Regions from separate parts of the Paenibacillus sp. PK3_47 genome, predicted to be linked through region 2. Evidence: predicted binding sites of a transcription regulator. Region 2 holds the regulator's gene; the other holds the start of a gene.

Region 1 (3,402 bases), 1.1 Mb from region 2:
GCCACTGGATATCATTGACCAGCCGGGAGGCCGAATCCAGCATATTGCGGAGTATACGCTGTTCCATCCTTTTCACCATCCTTTTCGCTTTTTGTTCCATAGTATGCAAACCTGGGGACAAGGAAGCGGCGGATGGCCATGCCTTATAATATGTATAGCAAAATTTGCAGCAGACTCCCTTTTATCTCGAATATCTCATGGGCAGCAGCTCCAGAATGTCTGTTTTGGCCAGCTTGTCCTCCTGCATAATAATCACTTTACAATCCCTGCCGTAATCCGCAATCAGCTCGCGGCACATCCCGCAGGGCGAGACGATCTTAATCTCTCTGTCTTCACTGTCCGGGTCGGGGTGCCTTACCGCAACAATGGTATCAAAATCCTTATATCCTTCGGAGATCGCCTTGCCGATGACCATAGCTTCCGCGCAGACCGTAACCCGCGGCAGGCTGGCTTCCAGATGAACCGCTGTAAAAATCTCCCCCGTCTTCGTCCGCAGCGCAGCACTGACATGATGCCTTTCCCACTCATAACGCTTCCTGATAATTTCCTGTGCGGCAGCTACCAGCGTCTCATCCTCTATTGAAATTTCATAGTCCATCTGATGAATCCTCCTTTATTTACCTAACTTAGTATACTAAAGGAGGTGAAATGTAAGCTATACTAATTAAGCTAATGCATCATAGCCGTTTACCAGAGTCATAGACACTATCATCAGGAGGATCATCCGTGAAAAGAAAGAAACTCATCCCCAGCCTCATTATCATTGTGTTACTCGCGCTGGCCGCTTACTTATTCGAGGAGAACGGCATAGTAATTGATCAGCCGCCTGCAAAAGATTCTGAGGTTGTGCAGCTCGTGTTCCCATCGGACCGTTACCCGGAGACAGCGGAGCACATTCAGGAGGCTATCCAGAGCGGAGAATCCGCAATCTGTACGATCGACAGGGAGCAGGCGGAAGACAACCGCAAGGAATCCCTGAAGGGTGTTCCGACCAAAAAAGGCTATGACCGTGATGAATGGCCGATGGCCATGTGCGCGGAGGGCGGAGCCGGAGCAGATATAGAATATATAACGCCAAGCGACAACCGCGGGGCCGGAAGCTGGGTCGGCAATCAGCTGGAGGAGTATCCGGACGGGACCCGGGTGAAGTTTATATTCGAATAAAAAAATGAGACTGCCCCGCTCCGGACTGATCCGGAAGCAGGGCAGCATTTTGCCGGAAAGAAGTTAGAATATACAGGCTTTCGTGATGATCACGAGCAGAATGAACAGAACCAGAATGGCACTGGTTGATGTCCAAGGGCAAACCACAGGCGCAACGACCGGAGGACCCTGATTCACTCCGCCAACATTATTACCGCAACCGCAACCATATTCTGCACCCATCATGAAAACCTCCTCTGAATAGTGACTACAGCACAGAATATGTCAAAGGCTAATCTACCGTATGGGCCAAAAGGTAAAGAAATGCATTCACCTAACAAACGGGTCCCATGAAGTCGATAATAGAAAAGAAAACTTTCAGAGGTGCATTAGAAGAAAGTTTTAGCGAAGCGTGTACAACGAAAAAATTATAAGGAGGTGCAAAATATGGACATTGCGGCATTATCCATAGGCATGAGTCAGGCATCCTTGCAGCAGGCAGTAAGCCTGCAGGTCTTTAATATTGCCAAGGATACGGCTGAGATCCAGAGTCAGAATATGGCTCAGATGCTCGGACAAAGTCCTCACCCGAATCTGGGAAAAACACTTGATATTCGCGTCTGATTGATTTATGCTTACATACATAAGAACAAACGTTCCGGTTCACTTTAAGCCCTCTGGGCTTTTCTTTTACCCAATAATGCGAACATACGATCCTATAATGAGGTGATTAAGCTGCACTCCTACTATCAAATGACCGCCCTGGAGAAATGGACCGAAGATTTATATCAGCGGCTGAATGTCTCTCAGCCTTCGCAGATAACCATTGAGTACATAGCTGAACGACTGAATATCTGGGTCCACTATCTGGACGTAAGAAGCAAGAGTATTGAAGCCTCTGCAGGGATGTACAGCATGTTTATCGATAACCGGCTGCCTCCCGAGCTGCAGCGGCTGGAATTCCTGCATGAGCTCTGTCATCTGCTGCGCCATGCCGGCAAGCATACGCTGATGCCGGAACATTATACACAGGCTCAGCAGGATGAATCGGAGCGTTTCATTCTCTATGCAGCCATGCCCTATTCCATGATCTCCAGCCTGCCGGTTCCCGAACTGCGTGAGGATGCGATTCTGTATATCGCAGAGGTCTTCAAGGTTCCTTGTGAGCTCGCCCTGCAGCGGATTGACCAGATTCAGCGGCGTGTGTTCCAGGGCCAGTTAATCGCCGTAATGGAGAGGAACGAGGACAGAAGCCTCCTCCACCGGCATATTCGCTAAGATACGCATAACATCACAAAGTGACCCCGCCGGCAGCCGGCAGGGTCCAGATACATCATCATATGCTCTCCTTAACTCTTTTCAGTTCTCCTCAGCTCTTTTAACCAGCACTTACGAACTGCGCTACGCCAATTGCAATCAACACGAAGAACACAATCAGAATTCCCCATATCACGCCCCGGATGCTCCTCCAGGGATCATTGTCACGCTTATGCTTCTCCCTATATTCCAGTTCATTAATCCGGCGCTCCAGTTCCTGAATCTTGTCGTGATCGGACATTGCTGTAATCCCCTTTCGAGACTCTCTTATGATTACAACGTCCAGGTATCCAGAAAGTTTCAAATCAGGGAGGATTCGTATGTATGGTATAGGAATTATTTTATAATTATTATAATATAAGGAATAAATAGGGATGAAGCTGAGGTGGATTTATGAAGTTTCTTTCACGGCTATTATTCATTGTCTCACTGCTTGTCTTGACGGTCTTTGCTTTGGATCCCATGCAGGAGCAGAACAAGACCCTCTTGTATACCTTTATGGCCGGATTCACGGGAACGTTTATAACAAGCTTTTTCACTGACAAAAGCACCTTCAATCTGCTGATCAGATGCCTCTCTGCCATTGTTGTCGCCGGATTTCTGCTGTACATCTTTGTATTTGGTTATTTGTGGTCGGCAGCAGACCGCCCTTAACATGGAGCAGACACAAAAAAGGACCCTGCCGGCGTCCGGCAAGGCCAAGGTCTATTACTGGGGTCATATGAAGCACCGCTAAAGATTTGCTGAAGCTGTGCCTCTTCGGCTAACGCCGCTTATTATTGCAAGTAACGTTTTGTTCCTACACCCAGAATGCTTTAGTGATGATGACCAGCAGGATGAACAATACCAGAATTGCTGCAGTAGATGTACCCAGACCGCCACATCCTACTCCACCAACAGGACCTACATTTTCTCCGTAACCACAAGCGCCCATTTCCATTC
Region 2 (3,402 bases):
GCAGTGTATCGTCAAGGTCAAATAGTACGGCGTTAATCGGCATTATCGTTCTCCCTCTCCCTGTGCTGGTTCTACTCGTGCACTACTTCAATATTGTTGGACTTGGCGAACTGCGCAAGGCTTGCACCCATCGCCTCAGTGTCATAACGGTTAATCAGTTTGGAGAAAAGCCATTGCTTGCGTTTGCCTTTGTACTTCAGAATTACAACATTGCGGGACAATGTGATTTTCTCAATTTCTGAAGCCTTCAGAAACCGTTCGCGGTTGTATTTAATTGTAGAAACTCTATCGCGTTCTACCTTCAAATACGGTCTGCGGAAGAACAACAGCGCCGCAAGTGCAAAATACAGCACTACCCCCAGCCAATTCGCCAGAACGCCCTGTCCCTGCACCTCATCAATGGAACCGACCACCCAGAACATGATTCCAAGCAGCATTAGCACTACCGGAAATACAATGTTGCGGCCCTTAAAAACCTCAGTGCTCTTGGCAGCTGATTTAGACGAAGCAGCATAAATGGAGTCCTTCCCCTGCTTCTTTCTTTGCTTGTTGACCTGCTGTGTGTTGCGTTGAACCATTCTTTCCCAAGAACGGGCCATCTAAGTTCCCCCTAGTCATTCTGAAATATCTATGAAAAAGACAAAAGGTTACTGTAACGGTCCCTTGCTGCCTTGTCCATTCCCGTCTTCATCCACAATCTCAATGGTATCCAGCTGGGCGCGGAAGTTGCGGCGGATGTTGCCCAGATAGATTTCGCGGAGCTTGGCGCGTTCTGCCAGTTCCTCTTCAGTCAGGCCGTCACTTTTCTGCTTACGGGCCAATTCGTTGATGCGTGCGACCAATTCATCAATATTCAATTCTTTTCCCTCCCTATAAATATCATTTTAACTTTGCCATGAGAAAAAGAGCTTGTCAAGGTTTGCTCCCTGAAAGCTCTTAGAGATTAAGTATAACAGACACTAAGCATTAATACACAGGCAAAGTCAGAACATCCCCGGCCTTGATCCTGGTATCTTTCAAACCGCTGGTTTGTTTAATTCCTTCTATATAAACTGCGGTCTTCATATTGGAGGGTTTGTTCTCCAGTGCAATACTCCACAGTGTATCTCCTCGCTCGACTACAACCCGCTTGCTCTCGGTAATCAAAGATGTTGAACCTGCGAACACATTGCCTACAACAGTAAAGCCGGAAATTACTAACATGAGCACCAGCACAAGCTTAACAAGGCTAACCTGGCGAAGCACTCTCATAATTGATGTTAACTTATCAACAGCGGAACCTTTAGTTTCGTTCATATAAGCTGAAGCGGAATGATTACTGGCAGCCTGCACCTGACGGGGTTCATCGTAAATGCTGCGGTATGTACTGTATTTTAACATAATTATCGGCCTCCAAACACTTGTTCTTACTTTCGAAAATAATATAACACGAACATGTGTTTTGATCAACAGTTTTTTCGAACAGCTGTTCGCAGTTTTGTTTTTGCCAAAAATGCAGATAGTTAGAACTTATGTTTGTACGAACGGCAGTTCTATGTTATAATTTTCCCAAACATATCATATGGGGTTGATTCCGATGTCAAAGATCTCGAGTCGCCAGCTGGCGATCCTGGAATTTATACGTAACGAAGTCCGCAGCAAGGGATATCCTCCTTCCGTCCGGGAAATCGGCGAAGCTGTAGGCCTGGCCTCCAGTTCCACTGTGCATGGTCATCTGGACCGTCTGGAGAAGAAAGGCCTGATCCGCCGCGACCCGACCAAACCGCGTGCCATTGAGCTGCTAGGCCAGGAAGATTCCGAGAATGTGCATCAGTTCGTTCAGACAGTTACCCGGATCCCTGTCGTCGGTAAAGTCACCGCCGGTTTACCGATTACCGCAACTGAGAATATTGAAGACTATTTTCCGCTCCCTACTCATTATGTAGGGGATAACAAGGTATTTATGCTTTCTGTCCTCGGAGACAGTATGGTTGAAGCTGGCATCATGAACGGCGATTATGTCATCGTCCGCCAGCAGCAGACTGCTGACAATGGTGATATTGTTGTTGCCATGACAGAAGAAGATGAAGCAACTGTCAAGACCTTCTACAAGGAACGTGACCATATCCGGCTGCAGCCGGAGAATCCGGCCTACGAACCTCTCCGCCTTAACCGCGTAACGATATTAGGCAGAGTCATCGGACTTTTCCGTGACATCCACTAAAAATTAACTCTCCCTGAAGACTGCACCGCCTCCCTGGCGAAGCGGTCTTTTTATTTTGCCAATATCCTGAAAGTTCCTGAACCGTAAAGACTCCCGGCACATATCCTGTTAACAAAGGAGTGCTGCCCCATGCCTAATTACCGGATTATTGTCGACCTGTCCCAACGAATGCTGTATCTGCTGGATAACGATAAGGTTACCCGGGGGTTCCCGGTCGGGATCGGTAAGGTCCTCACTGCCTCCCCTGTCGGCGAATACACCATTATCAATAAGCAGCCTAACCCCGGCGGGCCTTTTGGCGCCTTCTGGATGGGATTGTCCAAGCCGCATTACGGCATTCACGGAACGAATAACCCTGCCTCTATCGGGCACATGGTGTCACTGGGCTGTATCCGGATGTACAATGAAGATGTAGTGGCCCTCGCTGCGATCATTCCTATTGGAACACGGGTAACGATTCGGGAATAAATCCAACCTCATTGTACCGACGCGGGGCTGTTTATTCCGGAATAAGCAAAAAGGCATCCCGCAGGATGCCTCATCATACTTAAATATCATTTTACAGTTACAGGATACTGCGCAAGAGTCTGCTCGCGACACGGTTTAAGCGCAATGCTTCTCTGATCGATGCTCTGGCTGCCAGCAGTTCACGTCTGGCCCGGCTGGGATTCGGGATCCGGCGCAGGTTCTCATTGATTTCCTCAAGTCTTTCCAGCAAAACCGCACGCTGTGCCTGCAGCGCTCTAAGCGCCCTGCGTATTCTTGCACGTTCAGTCTGTGTCATCATTACACCTCTTTTACTTTTGATAGTATAAGAGATGCAATGCCAACCTTCTGTGCCTGTGTGATCCGGCAGTTTTCTATTTAATAGTGACAGTTAACTATGAACAGACATGTACAGGAACTGTTACTTCGTAATAGACAGACGCACGCGAAACTCAAATTCATCCCGCTGATACAGCATCCCCGCAATCATCACATCATCCGGCGTCCATCTCTGCACAGGCCCGGCATAGTCAGCAATGACATGCGGGCGTCCGTTGACCAGTTGCACGACATAAACTTTTACCTGGGCCAAGGCCGCAGTGAACAGATCTGCATCGCTTTCCAGCACTTTGTATGGAGCTTTCACCGGAACTCCCCCTTGCCTGCGGATTCGTAGGTACTGCGTATTTCAAGGTTTTTGGCGTGTATGTACA

The links. The regulator LexA, encoded in region 2, represses DNA repair genes until DNA is damaged. The targets are predictions, from matches to a motif close to CGAACATATGTTCG.
Region 1: C2I18_RS04360 (ImmA/IrrE family metallo-endopeptidase) is a predicted target of LexA. The motif match lies at 1,847-1,860, and genes of this name have one in related genera.

What each region holds. Positions count from the first base shown of each region.
Region 1 is NZ_CP026029.1:939,820-943,221, forward strand. It holds gene C2I18_RS04335 (glycosyl hydrolase) at 1-67, opposite strand, end outside; gene C2I18_RS04340 (cytidine deaminase) at 182-598, opposite strand; gene C2I18_RS04345 (NucA/NucB deoxyribonuclease domain-containing protein) at 727-1,164, shown strand; gene C2I18_RS29785 (YjcZ family sporulation protein) at 1,228-1,386, opposite strand; gene C2I18_RS04355 (YjfB family protein) at 1,591-1,767, shown strand; gene C2I18_RS04360 (ImmA/IrrE family metallo-endopeptidase) at 1,870-2,421, shown strand; gene C2I18_RS04365 (hypothetical protein) at 2,522-2,701, opposite strand; gene C2I18_RS04370 (hypothetical protein) at 2,854-3,114, shown strand; gene C2I18_RS04375 (YjcZ family sporulation protein) at 3,260-3,394, opposite strand.
Region 2 is NZ_CP026029.1:6,628,952-6,632,353, forward strand. It holds gene C2I18_RS28770 (HAD family hydrolase) at 1-43, opposite strand, end outside; gene C2I18_RS28775 (hypothetical protein) at 72-599, opposite strand; gene C2I18_RS28780 (DUF896 domain-containing protein) at 648-857, opposite strand; gene C2I18_RS28785 (LysM peptidoglycan-binding domain-containing protein) at 967-1,380, opposite strand; gene lexA (transcriptional repressor LexA) at 1,577-2,203, shown strand; gene C2I18_RS28795 (L,D-transpeptidase) at 2,333-2,671, shown strand; gene C2I18_RS28800 (hypothetical protein) at 2,769-2,990, opposite strand; gene C2I18_RS28805 (hypothetical protein) at 3,111-3,335, opposite strand; gene C2I18_RS28810 (hypothetical protein) at 3,332-3,402, opposite strand, start outside.